Regions from separate parts of the Pseudoduganella sp. R-43 genome, predicted to be linked through region 4. Evidence: predicted binding sites of a transcription regulator. Region 4 holds the regulator's gene; each other region holds the start of a gene.
What was found. The regulator sigma-54, encoded in region 4, starts transcription at its own class of promoters, with help from an activator protein. The targets are predictions, from matches to a motif close to TGGCANGNAANCTGCTTT.

Region 1 (5,622 bases), 1.4 Mb from region 4:
TTCTGGATCACCGGGTCGAGCGCGCCGGACATGCCGTTGCAGGACGTGCAGGCGTACGCCACGACGCCGAAGCCCAGCTTTTCCAGCTCAGGCATCAGGCCTGCTTCCTCCAGGTACAGCGTCACGGCTTTCGAGCCTGGCGCCAGCGAAGACTTGACCCACGGCTTGCGCAGCAGCCCGGCCTTGTTCGCGTTGCGGGCCAGCAGGCCTGCCGCGATCATATTGCGCGGGTTGTTGGTGTTGGTGCAGCTGGTGATGGCAGCGATGATCACGGCGCCGTCAGGCATCTTGCCTGGCTCGTTTTCCACCACGCCCGATATCCCGCGCGCTGCCAATTCGGAGGTTGGGACGCGCTTGTGCGGGTTCGACGGGCCGGCGATATTGCGCACCACGGTCGACAGGTCGAACTTCAGCACGCGTTCGTATTCCACCTTGGCCAGGTCGTCCGACCACAGGCCGGTGTGCCTCGCGTAGGTTTCAACCAGCGCCACCAGGTCGTCGTCGCGGCCGGTCAGCTTCAGGTATTTGATGGTCTGCGCATCGATCGAGAACATCGCGGCAGTGGCGCCGAATTCCGGCGCCATGTTCGAGATCGTGGCGCGGTCGCCCAGGGTCAGTGCGGCGGCGCCTTCGCCGTAGAACTCCAGATAGGCCGAAACCACTTTCTCCTTGCGCAGGAACTCGGTCAGCGCCAGCACGATGTCGGTCGCGGTAATGCCGGGCTGTGGCTTGCCGCTCAGCTCAACGCCGATGATGTCCGGCAGGCGCATCCAGGAGGCGCGGCCCAGCATCACGGTTTCCGCTTCCAGGCCGCCCACGCCGATGGCGATCACGCCCAGCGCGTCGACCATCGGAGTGTGCGAGTCGGTGCCTACCAGGGTGTCCGGATAGGCCACGCCATCGCTCACTTGAATGACCGGCGACATGCGTTCCAGGTTGATCTGGTGCAGGATGCCGTTGCCCGGCGGGATCACGTCGACGTTCTGGAACGCCTTCTTGGTCCAGTTGATGAAGTCGAAACGGTCTTCGTTGCGGCGGTCTTCAATGGCGCGGTTCTTGTTGAAGGCGTCCGGATCGAAACCGCCGCATTCCACTGCCAGCGAGTGGTCGACCACCAGCTGGGTCGGCACTACCGGATTGACCAGGGCAGGATCGCCGCCCTGCTCTGCGATGGCATCGCGCAGGCCGGCCAGGTCGACCAGCGCGGTCTGGCCCAGGATGTCGTGGCACACCACGCGGGCCGGGAACCATGGGAAGTCCAGGTCGCGCTTGCGTTCGATCAGCTGCGACAGCGACGCGGCGAGCGTGGCCGGATCGCAGCGGCGCACCAGGTTTTCCGCCAGCACGCGCGAGGTGTACGGCAGCGTGGCGTAGGCGCCCGGCTTGATCGCATCGACCGCTTCGCGCGCGTCGAAATAATCCAGCTTGGTGCCAGGGAGTTGCTTACGGTATTGGGAGTTCATGATTACTTGCGATCCTTGATCGGTACGAAGGCCAGGTCTTCAGGGCCGACGTAATTGGCGCTTGGACGAATGATCTTGTTGTCGATGCGCTGCTCGATGATGTGCGCCGACCAGCCGGAGGTGCGCGAAATCACGAACAGCGGGGTGAACATGGCGGTCGGAACGCCCATCATGTGGTACGACACGGCGGAGAACCAGTCCAGGTTAGGGAACATCTTCTTGACTTCCCACATCACCGACTCCAGGCGTTCGGCGATGTCGAACATCTTCATCGAGCCGGCTTCCTGCGACAGGGAACGCGCCACTTCCTTGATCACCACGTTGCGCGGGTCGGACACGGTGTACACGGGATGGCCGAAGCCGATCACCACTTCCTTGTTGGCGACGCGGTTGCGGATGTCGGCTTCCGCTTCGTCCGCGTTTTCGTAGCGCTGCTGGATGTCCAGCGCCACTTCGTTGGCGCCGCCGTGCTTGGGACCGCGCAGCGCGCCGATCGCGCCGGTGATGGCGGAATGGATGTCGGAACCGGTGCCGGCGATCACGCGGCTGGTGAAGGTGGAGGCATTGAACTCGTGCTCCGCGTACAGGATCAGCGAGGTATGCATTGCACGCACCCACGATTCGGACGGCTTTTCGCCGTGCAGCAGGTGCAGGAAGTGGCCGCCGATGGTTTCATCGTCGGTTTCCACATCGATGCGCTTGCCGTTATGGCTGTAGTGGTACCAATACAGCAGCATGGAACCGAAGGAAGCCATCAGGCGGTCGGCGATGTCGCGCGCGCCGGCGATATTGTGGTCGTCCTTCTCAGGCAGGCAGCAGCCCAGCACGGAAACGCCGGTACGCATCACGTCCATCGGGTGAGCCGATGCAGGCAGCGCTTCCAGCGCCGACTTCACGCCTTGCGGCAGGCCGCGCAGGGATTTCAGCTTGGATTTGTAGCCTTTCAGTTCGGCCATGTTCGGCAGCTTGCCGTGCACCAGCAGGTAGGCGATCTCTTCGAATTCGCAGGTGGTGGCCACGTCCAGGATGTCGTAGCCGCGATAGTGCAGGTCGTTGCCGGTCTTGCCTACGGAGCACAGGGCGGTATTGCCGGCTGCGACGCCGGACAGGGCGACGGATTTCTTAGGCTTGAAGGTTGGGGCTTGCTCGGTCATTTTGGTCTCTCCTCGGATCGTCGAATTATTTTTTGGCGGCTGCAAACAGGGCGTCCAGCTTCTGTTCGAAATCGTGATAGTTGATGCGCTCGTACAATTCGGCGCGGGTCTGCATGGTGTCGACCACGTTCTGCTGGGTGCCGTCGCGGCGGATCGCGGTGTACACATTCTCCGCAGCCTTGTTCATGGCGCGGAAGGCGGACAGCGGGTACAGCACCAGGCCCACGTCGGCGGACTTCAGTTCTTCCACGGTGAACAGCGGGGTGGAGCCGAATTCGGTGATATTCGCCAGCACCGGGACTTTTACCGCTGCGGCGAATTGCTTGTACATTTCCAGCGAAATCATCGCTTCAGGGAAGATCATGTCGGCGCCGGCTTCCACGCAGGCCACTGCGCGGTCGATTGCGGCGTCCAGGCCTTCCACGGCCAGCGCATCGGTACGGGCCATGATCACGAAGTTTTCGTCGGTACGTGCGTCCACGGCAGCCTTGATGCGGTCGATCATTTCGCCCTTGGAGACGATTTCCTTTCCGGGGCGGTGGCCGCAACGCTTGGCGCCCACCTGGTCTTCGATATGCATGGCGGCGGCGCCGAACTTGATCATCGACTTCACGGTGCGCGCCACGTTGAAGGCGGAGGCGCCGAAACCGGTGTCCACGTCCACCAGCAGCGGCAGGTCGCACACGTCGGTGATGCGGCGCACGTCGGTCAGCACGTCGTCCAGGTTGGAGATGCCCAGGTCCGGCAGGCCGAGGGAGCCCGCAGCCACGCCGCCGCCCGACAGGTAGATCGCCTTGAAGCCGGCGCGCTTGGCCAGCAGGGCGTGGTTGGCGTTGATCGCGCCCACCACCTGCAGCGGGGATTCTTCTTGAACGGCCTTGCGGAAGGCGCCGCCTGCGGAATATTGGCTCATGATGTCCTTTCTGTGTGAGGAATGTTTGCCGTCCATAGTGCAAGTGGCATGCCAGCCGTGGCTTCCCAGCAAAATCAAGCACTTGCAACGCGGGCGCCAGAGTATAATGTTTCAGGTTGAAACACGTGAAACGTTTCAGGTGAAACATGCGACATTCCACTCCCCTGCCCTTCGACCCGGCCGACAAGCCGGTGATCTGGACGGTTTCCGTCTCGCGCCTGTCGGAGCTGTTCCGCGACATCACGCTGGAATACGACGCCCTGGCCGATATCGAACCGATCAACCTTGGCTTCGACGAGGCTGCGCGCCATATCCGTGAACGCCTGGCGACGGAGCGCTGCGATGCCGTCATTGCGGCCGGCTCGAATGCGGCCTACCTGAAGGGACGCCTGTCGGTACCCGTGGTGATCGCCAAGGCCAGCGGCTTCGATTTCATGCAGGCCCTGGCGCGCGCCCGCAAGGTTTCCGACCGCATCGGCGTGATCACCTACCAGGAAGACATGCCGGCGCTGGCGGAATTCGCCGCCACCTTCGGCGTGCCGATCGAGCAGCGCACCTATGCAACCGAGGAAGATGCACGCGCCCAGATCAATGACCTGAAGGCCTCCGGCATCAAGGCCATCGTCGGCGCCGGCCTGATCACCGACCTGGCCGAAGAAGCCGGCCTGACCGGCGTTTTTGTCTATTCCGCCGCATCGATCCGCCAGGCCTTCGACGACGCACTTGAACTGGCGCGCCTGGCGCAGCTGGAATCCAACCGTAGCAGGCGCCACGTGGTGGCCGACACCTTGCGCGCCAAGCATGGACTGGCCGACCTGCGCGGCGAGTCCGAGGCGATGGAGCGCGTACGCCAGGCGGTCGTGCTGTACGCGAAGTCGCCTGCCACTGTGCTGATCCAGGGTGAAACCGGCTGCGGCAAGGAACTGGTGGCGCAAGCCATCCACCGCGAATCCCCGCGCACGCTGGGCGGCGCCAACCGTCCTTTTGTCGCGGTGAACTGTGGCGCGATCGCCGAATCGCTGCTGGAGTCGGAACTGTTCGGCCATGAGGAAGGCGCCTTTACCGGTGCCCGGCGCGGCGGCCACGCCGGCCTGTTCGAAGCAGCCAACCGCGGCACCCTGTTCCTCGACGAAATCGGCGAAATGCCGCTTGCACTGCAGACCCGGCTCCTGCGCGTGCTGGAAGAACGCGAAGTGGTGCGGGTCGGCGGCACGCGGCCGATTCCGGTCAATGTACGCATTATCAGCGCCACCCATTGCGACCTTGAAGCGAGGGTGCGCGAGGGCCGCTTCCGCCCCGACCTGTTCTACCGCCTGGCCGTGCTGCGCCTGTCGCTGCCGCCGCTGCGCGAGCGCCCGACCGACATCCTGCCGCTGGCCGAATGGTCGTTGCGTACCGCCCTGGCCAGCCTGGGCGCGCGCGCCCATCCGAACCTGCCGGCCGAACTGGCCGCCTGCGCGCCCCTGCTGCTGCGCTATGAATGGCCCGGCAATGTACGCGAACTGCGCAACCTGACCGAACGCCTCGCCCTGTTCCTCGCCGCCGAACCGCTGCAGGCCCTGACGCCCAGCTTCGTTGCAGGCGTCGCGCCCGAACTGCATTCCTTGCCGCAGGCGGCAACGCAACTGCCTGCGCCCCATGCATCCGCCCCCGCGCCGAACAGCGTCACCGAAGTATTGGCCCGCTTCGGCGGCCGCCGTGACGCCGCCGCCGACTACCTGGGCATCAGCCGCACGACGCTGTGGCGCCGCCTGCGCGAAGAGCAGGAACCCTGAGCCGAGGCGTCGACGCCACAGCATATTGCATCAATGACAATCCCGTAGTATCTTCTTGCGTTGAGTTCAGGGGCATTACATGGAATATCGCAGGGAAATCGATGGTCTGCGGGCGGTTGCCGTCCTGCCGGTAATCCTGTTTCACGCAGGGTTCCAGTTCTTTGGCGGCGGCTTCGTCGGCGTCGACGTCTTTTTCGTCATCAGCGGCTACCTGATCACGACGATCCTGATCCACGAGCTGGAAGCTGGCCAGTTCTCCATCCTCAATTTCTATGAAAGACGGGCGCGCCGCATCCTGCCGGCGCTATTCCTGCTGC
Region 2 (5,622 bases), 610 kb from region 4:
CAACGCAACAATGTGACCGTGATTTCCCAGGAATCGGGCGACCCGGCGGCCGTGTCCTTCGACGCGGTGCAGTCCGGCAAGGCGCGCGGCACCAACGTCGTGATGATCGACACGGCCGGCCGCCTGCCGACCCAGCTCCACCTGATGGAAGAGCTGAAGAAGGTCAAGCGAGTGATCGGCAAAGGCATGGAAGGGGCGCCGCACGAAACCCTGCTGGTCATCGACGGCAATACCGGCCAGAATGCCCTGGCCCAGGTGAAGGCTTTCGACGATGCGCTGCAATTGTCGGGCTTGATCATTACCAAGCTCGACGGCACTGCGAAAGGCGGCATCCTGGCCGCCATCGCCCGCGTACGCCCGGTTCCGGTGTACTTCATCGGCATCGGCGAAAAGATTGAAGACCTGCAGCCGTTCAATGCGGCTGAATTTGTTGAAGCACTGCTCGCATAAGCGGCCTACATGATCGAATTCCAGCACGTCAGCAAACAGTATTCTCCCGACGGTGTCGCGCTGCGCGACATTTCCTTCACCATTGCCAAGGGCGAGCTGGTCTACCTTGCCGGCCCTTCCGGCGCCGGCAAGTCGACCCTGCTGAAGATGATTGCCGCCATGGAGCGCCCGACCTCGGGCAAGGTGCTGGTGAACGGCCAGGACATCGGCGCCCTGAAGCGCGCCGGCATTCCCTTCCTGCGCCGCAACCTGGGCCTGATCTTCCAGGAGCAACGCCTGCTGAACGACCGTTCGGTGCTGGCCAATGTCATGATGCCGCTGCTGGTGACCGGCTCGCCGCGCGCCGCCGCCGAGCAGCGTGCCCGGGCCGCCCTCGACAAGGTAGGCTTGCTGGACCGCGCCGACGGCCAGCCGCTGGCCCTGTCCGGCGGCGAGCAGCAGCGCGTGTCGATCGCACGCGCCATCGTCAACCGCCCGCAAATCATCCTGGCCGACGAGCCGACCGCCAACCTGGACCGCGCCAGCGCCAACCGGGTGATCGATGCGCTGCATGCCTTCCACTCGGTCGGCGTGACTTGCCTGATTTCCTCGCACGATGAACAGATCCTGGACGCCGCGGCACGCGTGATCCATCTCGAACGTGGCGAACTGATGAGGGAAGCCGCATGAGCACCTGGCTGCGCCACCACCTGTTCGCCCTCGGCTCTGCACTGGTGCACGTGCGCCGGGCGCCAGGTTCTTTCCTGTTCAATATCCTGGTGGTCGCGATTGCGCTGGCCCTGCCCTTCATGGGCGTGACCTTGCTCGACAATGTACGGCCGATGTCGGAGCAGATGGCGGTCGAGCCTGAACTCAGCGTCTTCATCAAGGCCGACACGCCGCGCGAACAGGCCACCGGGCTGGCCTCCTCGCTGCGCAACATTGCACCGACGGCCAAGATCATCTTCACTTCGCGCGAAAAAGCGCTGGAACAGCTCAATGCCAAGAGCGGCTTGTCCGACGTGGTCGCCACCCTGGGCGAGAATCCGCTGCCGGACAGCTACGTGGTGAAGCTGAACGCCTTCCAGGACGCGGCCGAAGGCAGCAAGATCGACAGCATCGCCGACCAGATGCGCGCCCTGCCGGGCGTGGAATCGGTGCAAGTCGATTCGGCCTGGGTAAAACGGCTGGCTGCCCTGCTGGGCGTGCTGCGCCTGGCCCTGCTCCTGCTGGCCGCCACGCTGGCCACGGTGGTGGTGGCGGTAGTGTTCAATACCATACGCCTGCAAGTGATGACCCAGCGCGAAGAAATCCTGGTGTCCAAGCTGATCGGCGCCAGCGACAGTTTCATCCACCGCCCCTTCTATTACACCGGCGCCCTGCTCGGCCTGTGTGCCGGCGGCGTGGCCCTGGGCGGCGTGGCGCTGGCCCTGCAGCCCCTCAACCGGGCCATTGCAGAGTTTGCAAGACTGTATGCCTCCGAATTCCAGCTGGCTCCGCTCGATCCCCTGGGCACGGCCGGCCTGCTGGCCCTGTCCGCCGGCCTCGGCCTGATCGGCGCCCTGCTCTGCGTCCAGCGTCATCTTTCCAGGCTAAATTGAAAGTTGAAAGTCGGGGTCAGGTCTGGCAATCCGCCACAATGTGGCGGATTGCCAGACCTGACCCCGACTTTCAACTTCATCGTGCGTACCCGCACGGAGCCGCGCCCCTGCCCGCCTTATCCTGACTTTGATCCAACGCAAGGAATAGCGCTTTGCCGATAGTGTTTTTGCTATCAGAGCCATAAAATCCCAGCAATTGGCACTCACCAAGGGAGAGTGCTAATATATGTTCAGAACGGCATGATAGAGGTTAAGAATCATTTAAGTTCTGTCGTGCATGCTGGTAACTCTGAAAAGCATTCCCTTCAAGCGAGGATAGACAAGATGACCGCAACAAACGCACTGGTACCTGCCGGCAGCAACGCGCTGACCCTTGGCTTCAGCGGGAGCCTGGGCAACCTGGACGCTTATATCTCGGCTGTCAATCGCCTGCCCATGCTGACCCATGAGGAAGAAGTGGCGCTGGGCAAGAGCCTGAAGGAAAAGAACGATATCAAGGCCGCGGAAACGCTGGTGACTTCTCACCTGCGCCTGGTGGTGTCGATCGCGCGCGGCTACCTGGGCTATGGCCTGCCGCACGGCGACCTGATCCAGGAAGGCAATATCGGCCTGATGAAGGCAGTCAAGCGCTTCGACCCCGACCAGGGCGTGCGCCTGGTGTCCTATGCCATGCACTGGATCAAGGCTGAAATCCACGAATACATCTTGAAGAACTGGCGCCTGGTCAAAGTGGCCACCACCAAGGCCCAGCGCAAGCTGTTCTTCAACCTGCGCAGCCACAAGCAGGGGCTCGACGCCATGTCGCCGGCGCAAATCGACGAACTGGCCAAGACCCTGGACGTGAGGCGCGAGGACGTGATCGAGATGGAAACCCGCCTGAGCGGCCGTGACATCGCGCTGGAAGCGCCGTCCGACGACGAAGACGACAAGTTCTCGCCCATCGCCTACCTGTCCTCCGACAATATGGAGCCGACCAAGGTGCTGGAAGCGGAACAGGTGGTGCGCCTGCAGTCCGAAGGCCTGGAAACCGCCCTGTCCAAGCTCGACGCCCGTTCGCGCCGCATCGTCGAGGCACGCTGGCTGGCCAACGACGATGGTTCGGGCGCCACGCTGCATACGCTGGCGGAAGAGTTCGGCGTGTCGGCCGAGCGCATCCGCCAGATCGAAGCGGCTGCGCTGAAGAAAATGAAGGGTGCGCTGGCCGCCTACATGTAAGCCTGCACCCTCCGGCAAAAGCACCGATTCCGCAAGGGTCGGTGCTTTTTTACTTTTGGGCAAGCTTCTTAATGTCGGGAATTTTTACATTCCACATCGCAACTATCGCTAAGCCCTTGATATGGCTGAGTTTGAATTCCTGGCATAGCGATTGCTTAGTAACTCTCAAGCACACTCACTGAGGAGTTACCCATGTTCAAGAAGCTTGCATTGACCGCAATTTGCGCCCTGACAGCCAGCTTGGCCGTTGCAGGCCCGACCAAAGACGGACAAACCTACGGCAATCCACTGGCATTGACGGTTGATTCGGTAATCAGTGCTGGCTGGAATCCTGACGGTGAATCGGTTTGGACCTTTGCCGACTGGATTCACGTAAAAGACCTGGAGGTCCTGTACGTGACGGTGAGCGTCGACACCACCTTCGACTTTGGCATTACGCCGCCAAATGGCGGCAGCGTCCAGGATTTCGACTTCGACCTCTTCCTCGACAACGTTGGGGTGGCCAAGACCCTCCCCAAGCCCAGCAGCTATTCCGCTTACTGGGACGAAGTTTCCCTGACGGCGGGCGTCGTCCACACCTTCAAGCTCAATTCGCTGAACGTGCACGACAACAATACCAATGTCGAATTCAAAGTCATGGCCAACAGCGCCAATGCGCCGACCGACCCGGGCGTTCCCCCGCAAGAGGTTCCGGAACCCGCTTCCTTGGCACTGCTTGGCGTCGGCCTGATGGGCTTGGGGATAGTCCGCCGCCGCCGCACACAATAAGTTGTGAAAACCAACTATAAAAGCTGGCGCCCTCCGGGGCGCTTTTTTTTCGGCGCGACCATACTGTTGAGTGGACTCAACAGTGCAACACGATAGTTTGTAATTTGCTAAGCTGTTCCCAGGCCAGAGGAGAACATCATGCAAGCTAGACTGATCTGTCTGGGCATGGCGGGCCTGGTCCTCGCCATTGCCGCCGCCTGCGGCTCGACCCGCAGCACTGCCGAGGATGCAGCCAGCCGCCCGGCACCACGCACCAGCGCCAGCTACGTCCTGGCACAAGGGGAAATCGTCAAGCTGGCCCCTGCAGTCACGCTCAAGCTCGAGCGTGTCAATGACAGCCGCTGTAAAAAAGGCGCAGTCTGCGTCTGGGCTGGATACATCAGCTACAGCTTCGTGCTGAGCGACCAGCAAGGCAGCTCCAGCTTCGTGCTGGCGGACGCCATGCCGGGGGCCAGCAAGACCGTGACGCTTAATGGGCTGACCTTCACGCTGCTGGGGATGGAGCCGGCAGAACCGCCGTCGCTGAAGGCACCGGCGCCGGATTATCGGGTAAGCTTGCGGGTAAATATTTCCCAGCCAACATAGCTGCCCATGACGCCACATGCCCTGCCCCGACGACTGACGTCCACCATCATCCTTGCGCTGGCGTTCAGCGCCCCGGCCTGGGCCAAGACCCCGGTTGCCAGCGGCGCCGGCGGCGCCGTGGCGACCATCAGCGAGCCGGCCTCGCAGGCCGCGCTGGCGATCCTCGACAAAGGCGGCAACGCGGTCGATGCGGCTGTGGCGGCGGCGGCCACGCTGGGTGTGACCGATCCGTTCAGCTGTGGCGTGGGCGGCGGCGGCTTCATGGTGATTTACCTGGCCAGGGAAAACCGCGTCATCACGCTCGACCATCGCGAGGTTGCGCCGGCAGCGTTCCAGTCCAACGCTTTCGCGCCGGACGGCAAGGCGATGGATTTCCAGACCGCGGTCGCCAGCGGCATGGCCGTTGGCGTACCGGGCACGGTGCGCGGCTGGCATGATGCGCTGGACCGCTACGGCACCATGTCGTTCAAACAGGTGCTGGCCCCGGCCATCAAGGTGGCCCAGGATGGCTTCCGGCTGAACGACAATTTCGTGGCGCTGGTCACGGAAAATGAGAAGAAGTTCGCGCTGTTCCCGGACACCGCGGCGCGCTATATGCGGGACGGCAAGGCACTGCCGGCCGGCACCCTGCTGCGCAATCCCGACCTGGCCAAGACCTACCGCCTGCTGTCCGCCGGCGGCGTGAAAGCCTTCTATTCGGGCAAGCTGGCGCAGGCGATTGTCGACACGGTCAACCGTCCGCCGGTCGCCGCCGGCGTTGCGGTGCGCGCGGGCCGCATGTCGCTGGCCGACCTGGCCAATTACGAAGCGCGCTGGCGCCAGCCGGTGCGCAGCACTTACCGCGGCTATGAGCTGGTCGGCATGCCCTTGCCAAGCAGCGGCGGCGTGACGATTGCCGAAGCGCTCAATATCCTGGAAGGCTTCGACCTGAAATCCATGCCGCGCGAAAAAGCCGAACACCTGTACATGGAAGCGGCGCGCCTGGCCTTCGCCGACCGCAATGCCTACCTGGCCGATCCCGAAT
Region 3 (5,622 bases), 490 kb from region 4:
CACTTCCGCCGTTGCCCTCGGCGCGGCCTCCGTCCAGGCGCAAGAGCTGAAGCCGTACATCGGTGCAGGCGTCGTGGCCAACTCGAACAAGTACACCTTGCCGAATGACACCAGTGACGGCGATAAGAAATCCACGGAGTACGGTGGCAAGATCTTTGGCGGCGTGCAGATCGACAAGACCTGGGGCGTGGAAGCCGGCTATGTAGACTTCGGCAAGCAGTCGTACAACTACACCACCGGCGCAGGCACCGGCAGCATCGAAGGCAAGGCCAAGTCCTTCTACCTGGCTGGCAAGGGCACTTTCCCGATCAACCAGCAGGTGGCGCTGACCGGCAAGCTGGGTATCGCCCACAACAAGAATGACGTAAATGCCACCGGCCTGGCTTCCGCGTACAACGGCGATAGCAGCCGTAACGCGCTGTACGCTTCGGTTGGCGCTGAATACGCCTTCACCGAGAAAGTCTCGGGCGTGCTGGAGTACGAGCACTTCGGCAAGAACGATATCGACCAGGGCCGCCGCAAAGGCGCGGTCAACCTGGGCGTGAAGGCTAGCTTCTGAGTCGAGGGGGAGGGCAGTTCAGCTGCTTCCCCCCGCAAAGTCCCGATCGAGGCCGGGTGCGACAACGGCAGCCTTGCGCTGCCAATGTCCTTGTGCCCGCCTCACCCTCCATTCGGACACTGCGTCCGCTGCATAGGGTAATCAAAGGCTTTTTCCTTGCCTTTCGAGACACCTTCGATGCGCGCCTTGATGCCATCGGCGCCATCGCGCTTGTAAATGATCCGCTGCGGGAAGTCATGCTGCGGGTTTTCAAAGATCACCTCGCCATCGCCGATCGACTTGATCGGGAAGGCCGCTTCGAGTTGACGGCTTGGCTTGGCCACATAGGCCCAGATGCCCGGCTCGGTTTCGCGGATCATGGTGTGTTCCCACTCGACTGTCTTGCCGTTTTTTACCGTGCGGGCCACGCCCAGCATGGTGCCGCCAGCTGGCAGGGTCCACATTTCAACGGAGCCTTTTTCGGCGCCGGTGTGCGACCAGCAGCCGGCTAGCCAGGACAGCTTGTCGATGGGGGCCTCGTGCGCAATGGCGCCGGCACTGGCCAGGACCAGTCCACAAAGGAATTGTTTGCGCATCGTCGACTCCTCTAAAACCGGTAAACCGGGGTCTGACCCGCTGGGTCAGACCCCTGAATGATCTTGCGGCTAATGGGGTTGGTTCGAGGTCTTTGATGTTCGACGAAGATCAAAGGCGCACAACCCAATCCGTGGCGTCGGAATTGACTGGGTCTGACCCTGTGGGTCAGACCCAGGTTTACCGGTTTTAGCCGTGCAGCGGCTTATAACGAATACGCTTCGGCTTCGCGCCTTCCTCGCCCAAACGCTTCTTCTTGTCGGCTTCGTATTCCTGGTAGTTACCCGCAAAGAAGGTCACCTGGGAATCGCCTTCAAAGGCCAGGATGTGGGTCGCAATACGGTCCAGGAACCAGCGATCGTGCGAAATCACCATCACGGAACCGGCGAACTCCAGCAGCGCATCTTCCAGCGCACGCAGGGTTTCCACGTCCAGGTCGTTGGACGGTTCGTCCAGCAGCAGCACGTTGCCGCCCATCAGCAGGGTCTTGGCCAGGTGCAGACGGCCGCGCTCACCGCCGGACAGGTTGCCGACGATCTTCTGCTGGTCCGAGCCCTTGAAGTTGAAGCGGCCCACATACGCGCGCGACGGCATTTCGAAACGGCCCACGCTGAGGATGTCGGCGCCGCCGGACACTGCCTCGAACACGGTCTTGTCGTTGTCCAGCTTGTCGCGGCTCTGGTCCACCAGCGAAATCTTGGCGGTCTTGCCGATCGCCACTTCGCCGCTGTCCGGTTGCTCGATGCCAGCGATCATCTTGAACAGGGTCGACTTACCGGCGCCGTTCGGGCCGATGATGCCGACGATCGCGCCCGGTGGGATGATGAAGGACAGGTTGTCGATCAGCAGGCGGTCGCCAAACGATTTGCTGACATTCTTGAATTCGATCACATCGTTGCCCAGGCGTTCGGCCACAGGAATGAAGATCTCCTGGGTCTCATTACGCTTCTGGTACTCGAATTCGCTCAGTTCATTGAAGCGCGCCATGCGGGCCTTGGACTTGGCCTGGCGTGCCTTCGGGTTCTGGCGCGACCATTCCAGTTCTTTCTGCAGCGCCTTCTGGCGCGCGGATTCGGTGGCTTCTTCCTGCTTCAGGCGGGCCTGTTTCTGGTCCAGCCAGGAAGAGTAGTTGCCCTTCCAAGGGATGCCGTGGCCACGGTCCAGTTCCAGGATCCATTCGGCAGCATTGTCCAGGAAGTAGCGATCGTGGGTGATGCCAACCACGGTGCCAGGGAAGCGCACCAGGAATTGCTCCAGCCATTCCACGGATTCGGCATCCAGGTGGTTGGTCGGTTCGTCGAGCAGCAGCATGTCCGGCTTGGACAGCAGCAGCTTGCACAGCGCCACGCGGCGCTTTTCACCGCCGGACAGCACGCCGATCTTCTGGTCCCATGGCGGCAGGCGCAGCGCGTCGGCGGCCATTTCCAGTTGCAGGTTCAGGTTGCCGCCGTCGGCAGCAGCGATGATCGATTCCAGGCGTTCCTGTTCCTTGGCCAGCGCGTCGAAGTCCGCATCCGGTTCGGCATAGGCGGCGTACACGGCTTCCAGCAAGGCTTGCGCGTTGAAGGCCTCACCCAGGCCGGATTCCACTTCCTGGCGCACGGTTTTTTCAGGATCGAGTTGCGGTTCCTGTGGCAGGTAGCCGATGTTCAGGCCAGGCATCGGGCGCGCTTCGCCCTGGATGTCGGTGTCGATGCCTGCCATGATTTTCAGCAGGGACGATTTGCCGGAGCCGTTCAGGCCCAGCACGCCAATCTTGGCGCCTGGGAAGAAGGACAGCGAAATGTCCTTCAGAATCTGACGTTTCGGTGGGACGATTTTGCCCACGCGGTTCATGGTATAGACGTAATTGGCCACGGTATGAGTTCTTGTCGGTTCGTAAAGGCGCTAGTTTAGCGCATTGTGATGGCGCATAAAAAAAGACCCGGCAAGTGCCGGGTCCTTTTAGGGCAGCTGCTTGCTTATGCTTTGCGCCGGCGTACCGTTGCCAGCGCGGCCAGGCCCAGGCCGGTCAGCAGAAGGCTGGTTGGCACGGGCACTTGCGCAGGCGGCGCAGCGTCCTGCGCTACGAAGTCCAGGCGCACGTCGGTCAGGTTGAATTGTCCCAGCATGGAATTCACGGAAAAGTTGAGGATGCCGTCTGCCGCCAGGTCGTTCAAGGCCAGGGAGTCTAGGCTCAGTTGCACCACCAGGTCGCCGCCCAGCGAATCGTAATGACTGATGAACTGGTTGTACCAGCGGTTGTAGCCGCCATTTTCGCTGCCCGTCTGCTTTTTGATGTCTTCGATCTTGCCGCTGTCGGTGTCGAATGCATTTTCATCGTTGGCCGAGCCGGTCGCGGAGGCGCCACCGGCTGTGACCTTCATCTCGTCAGCGATGGAGTCGCTATAGTTGGTGTTGAATTGCTTGATGTGGAAGTTGTCGGTGACGACCTTGCATTTGCCCTTGTTGCAGTCCGTCGTTTCGCGATTCTCAGAGTAATTCAGGTTCGTCACGGACGAACCGACGATATCGAAGTCGGCGGAGGAGAAACCGGACACGGTCAGCACGCCGGAGCTGATCGAAGCGCTGGACAGGCCCTTGCCGGCCAACAGGCTATTTACGTCGATCTGCAGGTTCTGGCTCTGGCCAGTCGTCAGGTACTGATCAAGCGAAAATGCGGACGACAACGGCATTGTTGCAGCTTGCACAGATGCTACACAGAACAGGGCGGAGATGCCCACCAGAAACTTTCTACTAACCATTATTGCTCTCCCGAAGTGTTACTGGGAATTAAGCAATTGTCGTGCCTGAATGCAAGCGACTTTCCTTAGATCATTGATTCAATTACGGAAAAGTCAATTGAGTCATAGTAATTGTGGTTTCACGGCACCAATGCTGTAAAATTTTCCGACACTCAACTCGCCTTTCTGTTGACCAACCAGCTCTCCAGCATATATATCGCCAGCGCACTCCAGATGAACAGGAAACCGACCAGCTTGGTCGAGGAAAAAGCTTCGTGGAAGACCCAGACGCCCAGCAGCATTTGCAGCGATGGCGACATGTATTGAAGCATGCCGAGCACCGACATCGGAATGCGCCGCGCACCGGCGGCGAACAGCAGCAGCGGGATCGCCGTGGTCGGGCCTGCGGCTGCCAGCAGCCAGCGTGTGCTGTCCGACTCGGCATTCAGGAAGACGCTCTGGCCGTGGTACACCAGCCAACCGAGGTAAGCCACCGCCAGCGGGAACAGGATCAGGGTTTCGAAAGACAGTCCTTCCAGCGCCGCCAGCGCCGCAGTCTTGCGCAGCAACCCATAAGCGCCAAAGCTCAGGGCCAGCACCAGCGCGATATATGGCACCTGGCCAGCCTGCCAGGTCAGCCAGGCCACCCCGGTGGCGGCAACACCGATGGCAATCCACTGGCCACGACGCAGTTTTTCCTTCAGCACCAGCATGCCCAGCAGCACATTTACCAGCGGGTTGATGAAGTAGCCCAGGCTGGCATCGACCACATGGCCATTGTTCACTGCCCAGATATACACGAACCAGTTTGCGCTCAGCAGGAAAGCGCTGGCCAGGAAACTGCCCACGACTTTGGGCTGGCGCAACACTTGCGGCAGCCATTTCCATTGCCGCCGTACCGCCAGTACCAGCATCAGGAACAGCAGCGACCAAGCCATGCGGTGCGCCAGGATTTCGGACGCCGGCACATCTTTAATTGCGTGAAAATACAGCGGGAACAGGCCCCAGGACAGGAAAGCGCCTGCGGCGTACAGCATGCCGGTATTCATGAGAGCGATGATTTTCTTGGAGTAAAGGTGGAAAATAGCACATCCGCCAAGATTTCACCGGCGGTCTGAAAAACTTGCAAAAGGCCTTTAGTTGGCCTATTGTGCGATGCACCAAAACCAATTTTGGGTGAAATCTTGTCACAACATAAGAAAAGCAGCGTAGCTGCACTGACGCTGGCCGCGATTGGCATCGTCTACGGCGATATCGGTACCAGCCCCCTCTATACCCTCAAAACAGTCTTCGACCCCACCCACGGATTGGCACTCAACCAGGCCAACTTGCTGGGCATTATTTCCCTGATCTTCTGGAGCCTGACGCTGATCGTGTCGCTGAAGTACGTCAGCCTGGTGCTGCGTGCCGACAACCGCGGTGAGGGCGGGATCATGGCCCTGATGGCGCTGGCGCTGAATTCCGTGCACAAGGCTGCGCCGAAGGCGCACTTCCCGCTGCTGCTGATTGGTACCTTTGGCGCCACCATGTTCTATGGCGACTCCGTCATCACGCCGGCCATTTCGGTGCTGGGCGCAATCGAGGGCCTGGAAGTTGCCGCACCGGGCCTCGCGCAATATGTGGTGCCGCTGACGATTGTCGTGCTGGTGACCCTGTATTCGGTGCAGCGCCATGGCACGGCTGGTATTGGCCGTTTCTTTGGGCCGATCATGACGATCTGGTTCGGCGTGCTGGCCGCCATGGGCGTCGTGAATATCGTCGAAACCC
Region 4 (5,622 bases):
GCGTCACTTCGGCCAGCGTTGCAGGATTCCACTGCGGCTGGTTGTCCTTGTCGATCACCAGGGCGCGTACGCCCTCGAAAATCTCGCCGTGTTCGAAGTTGCGGCGCACCAGGTTGCGCTCCATGCGCAAGCAGTCGGACACGCCCAGCGACGCGCCGCGCTTCAGCAGCTCGTGGGTCACGCTCATCATCAGCGGCGAGCGCAATTCCATTGCCTTCAGCGATTTCTGCGCGAAAGGCGTGCTGTCGCCTCGCAGCGAATCCATGATGGCGGGTACCGAGCCCGCCGAGAAATGCTGATCGATCAGGGCGCGCTGCGCTTCCAGTTCGCTGTCGCCGGCGAAGGCGTTGTGCGGGCCGGCAAAGACCGCGACAGCATCGCGCAACGATTTGCCGGGCGTCGACTCGAACAGCTTGGCCAGTCCGGCCAGTTCAGTTTCCGGCACGAAGTAGTCAGCCAGGTCGAGGTAGAGCGCATCCGCGGCGCCGACCGTCAGCCCGGTGAGGCCGAGCCACATGCCAAGCTGGCCCGGCGCATGCGACAGGAAGTGGCTGCCGCCCACGTCGGGAAACAGGCCGATGTTCACCTCGGGCATCGCCATCCTGGTACGGCCCGTGACGATGCGCACGCCGCGCTCCGGCCCGCCCTGCGCGATGCCCATGCCGCCGCCCATCACCACGCCATCCATCAGCGCCACATAAGGCTTGGGGTAGAAATGGATTAAATGGTTCAGCGCATATTCTTCGGTGAAGAAGTCTTCCAGCAGCGCGCTGCCGCCTTGCGTATTGCCGCGGCCGACGTCGTGGAAGAAGCGGATATCGCCGCCTGCGCACAGCGCGCGTTCGCTGCTGCTGCGCACCACGACCGCCGCCACCGACGCATCGTCGCGCCATGCCAGCAGCGCCTGCGTCATCGCGCGCACCATGTCGAGGGACAGTGAATTGAGGGTCTTGGGGCGGTCCAGCGTGATGAAGCCGGTACCGTTGGAGAGTTGGGTGTGTACGTGTTCGCTCATGCAAATATTCTAACGCACACTGGTCGCAAAAAAGGGCGCCAATTGCGCCCTTTGGTGTGCTGCACGGCCAGTCCTTTACATGGCGGTGGGTGGTGCCTCATACGTATCCGGGAAATGCTTGATGGCCGCATGACTGTGGTTCTGCACACGGTCCTTGTATTTCATGACCTGGCGATCCAGTTTATCAATCAGGGTATCGATGGCGGCGTAAAGGTCTTGCGACAGGCTTTCGACGTAAACAGTTTTGCCAGACATGCGCAGGTTGATTTCGGCTTTCTGGCGTTTCTCTTTCTCGGTGAGGTTATCTACAGTCAGGATGACAGCAATATCGATTACTTGATCGAAATGGCGCTTGACTCGTTCCAGCTTGTTCTGCACGTACTCGCGAATGGCTGGGGTCACTTCGACATGATGTCCACTGATGGTGAGATTCATACACACTCCTAAAGATGATGTCGCTCTCGAGTTCGTGCACGCCGAAACGCACAGAGGAACCCATGCACTGCACTACAACGATTTGCGGAGGCTAACTGGAGGGATCTTCAACGCTTCTCGATATTTGGCAACAGTCCGTCGCGCAATCACCATGCCTTGTTCACCCAGCATGTCCGCAATCTTACTGTCGGATAAAGGATTTTTCGGGTCTTCTGCTCCTGTCAATTGCACGATCAGTGCCCGTATCGCAGTCGAGGAAGCCTCCCCCCCGGCTTCGGTCGCGACGTGGCTACCAAAGAAATATTTCAACTCAAACATGCCATGCGGGGTGAGCATATATTTTTGAGTTGTTACGCGAGAAATAGTGCTCTCGTGTAGTCCCAGTGTATCAGCAATTTCACGCAACACAAGGGGTCTCATGGCCACTGCGCCATGACTGAAAAAGTTCTTTTGTCTTTCTACTATCGCTTCCGCGACGCGCAGGATCGTGTCGAAGCGCTGGCGCATATTCTTGATCAACCACTTGGCCTCCTGCAGCTGGCCATTCATCTGCGACTCGCTCTTGCCTTGCTTGAGCAAGTTGGCATACAGCGCGTTCACCCGCAGGCGCGGCACCACGTCGTTGTTCAGGGTGACGATCCAGCCGCCGCGGCCCTTTTTCACGATCACGTCCGGCACCACGTAGTCTGACTCGCCTGACGCAAATTCGGCGCCCGGATGCGGGTTGCACTGGCGGATCACGCACTGTGCTTCGCGCAAGTCTTCATCGTCGCAGTCGAGCGCTTTCTTCAGCTTGGTGAACTCGCGCTGGGCGAACCAGGCCAGGTGCTTCTCGACGATGGTCAGCGCCATGCGGCGCGTCACCAGCGGCACGCCGGGCATGCGCCTGATCTGCAGCGCCAGGCATTCGGAGGCATTGCGTGCGGCGACGCCGGGCGGATCGAAGCTTTGCAGCAGCACCAGGCTGCAGCGCAGGTCGTCCAGTTCGATTTCCAGCTCGGGCGGCAGGCGCTCGTGGATTTCTTCCAGCGGCTCTTCCAGGTAGCCGTTCTCGTCCAGCGCATCGATGATCAGTTCCATCAGCGCGCGGTCGCGCGGCTCCTGCACGGTGACGCGCATCTGCTCGAGCAGGTGTTCGCGCAGCGTGCAGCCGGACGCTTCCAGTTGCGGGCGGCTGTCTTCGTCGTCGGCGGATTTGCTGCCGGCGCTGGCGCTCCAGTCGGCGTCGTCGCTGCCGTTGCCGGCTTCATGGTCGCCGCCTTCATAGGTATCGCTTTCGCCGGCAGCGGCCGGGGCTTCGCCGCCCTCGCCTTGCGGGCCTTCAGCCGAAGGCGTGGCGGGAGCTTCGGCGCCATTGCCGTTGCCCTGGCTGATGGCGCCATCGGCCAGCAGCCGTACCGAGTGGTCGAGCGGGTCGTCAAGGCGCTCCAGCATGGGATTGTCGCCAAGCAGCTGTTCCAACTCCTGGTGCAGCTCCAGCGTGGACAGCTGCAGCAGGCGGATGGATTGTTGCAGCTGCGGCGTCAGCGCCAGGTGTTGCGAGGTTCGCAGTTGCAGTGTTTGTTTCATGGCCTTCGTTTACATGCGGAAGTGTTCGCCGAGGTAGACGCGGCGAACGGATTCGTTGGCAATGATGTCGTCCGGGCGGCCCGAGGCCAGCACGGCGCCCTGGTTGATGATGTAGGCGCGGTCGCAAATGCCGAGGGTCTCACGCACATTATGGTCGGTGATCAGCACACCGATATTGCGCTCCTTCAGGAAACGCACAATACGTTGGATTTCGATCACGGCGATCGGATCCACGCCGGCAAACGGTTCGTCCAGCAGCACGAAGCGCGGGTTGGTGGCCAGGGCGCGCGCAATTTCCACGCGGCGGCGTTCGCCACCCGACAGCGACAGGGCCGGGTTCTCGCGCAGCTTCTCGATTTGCAAGTCGGCCAGCAGCGATTCCAGGCGCTGGTTGATTTCCGCCTTGGGCAGAGGCTTGCCGTCCACCTTCTGCAGTTCCAGTACGGCACGAATGTTTTCTTCCACCGTCAGCTTGCGGAACACCGAAGCTTCCTGCGGCAGGTAGGACAGGCCCAGCGTGGCGCGCTTGTGGATCGGCAGGCTCGACACGTCGGTGCCGCCGATATCGATGGTGCCTGCATCGGAAGCCACCAGGCCGACGATCATGTAGAAAGAGGTAGTCTTGCCGGCACCGTTGGGACCGAGCAGGCCGACCACTTCACCGCAATCGACTTGCAGCGAAACGTCGTGCACCACCTGGCGCTTGCCATAGGTTTTCTGGAGGCCGCGCACGACCAGCGTGCTGGCGCAGTTATTTGCTTGCATGCTTACTTCTTCTCCGTCGGCGTCGCTGGGGGTTCGGTACGGGTCGGCTGGATCACCATGGTGCCGCGACCGCCGCCGGGCTTGCTCTCCCCGCTGGCCGAATTGCGCACGCTGAAAAATTCCTTGCGGCTGTCGTAAGAAATGAACTCACCCTGCACTTCGTCGTTCTGCTTGCCGCCTTCCAGGCGGCGGATGGTGGCCTTGTTGAACATCTTCACCAGTTCAACCTGTTCCTCGTATTCGATGCGGTCGGCATCGCCTTCCACCCACTGGTCGCCGGCGCCGTCGCGCTTCTGGCGGAAGGTGGCTTTCTTGCCGTCGCCAAACAGCGTCACTTGCTGGAAGCCCTCCGGCGTCTGCTTGACGTAGGCGCGCTCGGCCGTCATGGTCAGGGTGCCGCGGGTCAGCTTGACGCCGCCCAGCAGGATGGTGACCTGCTTGACGTCGTCGATGTCCATCGAGCCGTAGCTGATGTTGGTCGGCTTGTAGGAGTCGGCTTTCTCGGCCAGCGCCGGAGCGGCGACTCCCAGCAGCAAGGCTGCCGACAAGAGTAGTCGTTTCATGTTCATTCCTCAGTTATTGGTCCGCGGCCTTGGGCGGAATCTGCAGCGTGCCGTTGCCGGCCAGGTGCATTTCGCGCGTCGCATTATTGGCGCGCATGCTGTTGGCCGCAGCAGTCGTATCCCCCAGCCGCAGTTTCACCGGATGATCGGTTTCCATGCGGTCTTCGTCCGGGAAGATCACCAGCTTGTCCGATTCCAGGTGCAGCAGTTGCGATTGCGGCGATGCCGCGCGGTCGATCGTCACGCTGCCGTTCAGGGTGACGCGGCTGTTGGCGTCGTCCACGCGCGCCGTATTCGCCACGATCTCCATCGGCGGCTTCTCGCCGGCCAGGCTGTGCACGCGCGGATTGTCGATCTCGGACGAATCGTCGACCGGGCGGTGGGTCAGCTTGTCGCCGGCAATGATATAGCTTGGCTTGCCATCCTTGGTCATGCGCACGAAGGAGAAGTTATGGATGATGTAATCCGGCTCGTTCATGCGCTTGTCGGCCTGCATCTGATCGTCCGCGCGGTTCAGCAGCTCGAGCAGGTAGAAGCTGCCAAGCGCCGCCAGCAGCACGAAGATCATGCCGATCGACAGGCGGAAGCGGTGGGCGGTCCTCTGGTTACGCATTGCTTGCCCTTACACCAGGAACTGGGCCATCACGCGGTCATAGCTGCCGCTGGCGCGCAGCACGAATTCGCAGGCCTCGCGCACCGCGCCGCGGCCGCCCGCAGCTTCGGTAATGTAGTGGGAGCGATCGTGCGCCTCCTTGCGGCCATTCGGCACGCTGACCGCAAAGCCCACACGGCTCAACAGCGGCAGGTCCACCACGTCGTCGCCGATGAAGGCAACCTGCTCTTCCGCCAGCCCCAGGTCGGCCAGCAAGGCCTTGAACGGGGTCAGCTTGTCGTGGCCGCCCTGGTGCACGTAATCGATGCCCAGGTCCTTGGCGCGTGCCAGCACGATCGGCGTGCGCCGGGCGCTGATGATCGCGGTCTTGATGCCCGCTTCCTGCAGCAGCTTGATGCCCAGGCCGTCGTGCACATTGAAAGTCTTGACCATTTCACCGTCGGCGCCATACGTCAGGCTGCCGTCGGTCAGCACACCGTCCACGTCGAAGATGAACAGGCGCACCCTGGCTGCACGGGCAAGCAGGTCTTCGCGTTCGAGCGTCATCAGATCACCTTGGCGCGGGTCAGGTCGTGGATGTGCAGGGCGCCAACCAGCGTGCCGTCGGCATCCACCACCAGCATCTGGTTGATGCGGAATTCTTCCATCACCGCCACGGCGTC

Region 1: the regulator sigma-54 is predicted to act here: its motif matches at 3,567-3,584, upstream of prpB (methylisocitrate lyase).
Region 2: the regulator sigma-54 is predicted to act here: its motif matches at 3,386-3,403, upstream of ACN9M3_RS07340 (PEP-CTERM sorting domain-containing protein).
Region 3: the regulator sigma-54 is predicted to act here: its motif matches at 3,906-3,923, upstream of ACN9M3_RS02215 (PEP-CTERM sorting domain-containing protein).

Annotation. Positions count from the first base shown of each region.
Region 1 is NZ_CP183988.1:2,355,463-2,361,084, reverse strand. Features, by position in the region: gene acnD (Fe/S-dependent 2-methylisocitrate dehydratase AcnD) at 1-1,463, opposite strand, end outside; gene prpC (bifunctional 2-methylcitrate synthase/citrate synthase) at 1,466-2,617, opposite strand; gene prpB (methylisocitrate lyase) at 2,643-3,530, opposite strand; gene prpR (propionate catabolism operon regulatory protein PrpR) at 3,677-5,305, shown strand; gene ACN9M3_RS10725 (acyltransferase family protein) at 5,385-5,622, shown strand, end outside.
Region 2 is NZ_CP183988.1:1,560,980-1,566,601, reverse strand. Features, by position in the region: gene ftsY (signal recognition particle-docking protein FtsY) at 1-450, shown strand, start outside; gene ACN9M3_RS07355 (cell division ATP-binding protein FtsE) at 460-1,119, shown strand; gene ftsX (permease-like cell division protein FtsX) at 1,116-2,030, shown strand; gene rpoH (RNA polymerase sigma factor RpoH) at 2,355-3,245, shown strand; gene ACN9M3_RS07340 (PEP-CTERM sorting domain-containing protein) at 3,438-4,013, shown strand; gene ACN9M3_RS07335 (hypothetical protein) at 4,152-4,598, shown strand; gene ggt (gamma-glutamyltransferase) at 4,605-5,622, shown strand, end outside.
Region 3 is NZ_CP183988.1:461,859-467,480, forward strand. Features, by position in the region: gene ACN9M3_RS02200 (porin family protein) at 1-559, shown strand, start outside; gene ACN9M3_RS02205 (DUF6265 family protein) at 661-1,134, opposite strand; gene ettA (energy-dependent translational throttle protein EttA) at 1,322-2,989, opposite strand; gene ACN9M3_RS02215 (PEP-CTERM sorting domain-containing protein) at 3,094-3,807, opposite strand; gene rarD (EamA family transporter RarD) at 4,029-4,904, opposite strand; gene ACN9M3_RS02225 (potassium transporter Kup) at 5,037-5,622, shown strand, end outside.
Region 4 is NZ_CP183988.1:953,977-959,598, reverse strand. Features, by position in the region: gene ACN9M3_RS04490 (enoyl-CoA hydratase/isomerase family protein) at 1-1,015, opposite strand, end outside; gene hpf (ribosome hibernation-promoting factor, HPF/YfiA family) at 1,091-1,450, opposite strand; gene ACN9M3_RS04480 (RNA polymerase factor sigma-54) at 1,523-3,019, opposite strand; gene lptB (LPS export ABC transporter ATP-binding protein) at 3,029-3,784, opposite strand; gene lptA (lipopolysaccharide transport periplasmic protein LptA) at 3,787-4,347, opposite strand; gene lptC (LPS export ABC transporter periplasmic protein LptC) at 4,361-4,960, opposite strand; gene ACN9M3_RS04460 (KdsC family phosphatase) at 4,970-5,506, opposite strand; gene ACN9M3_RS04455 (KpsF/GutQ family sugar-phosphate isomerase) at 5,506-5,622, opposite strand, start outside.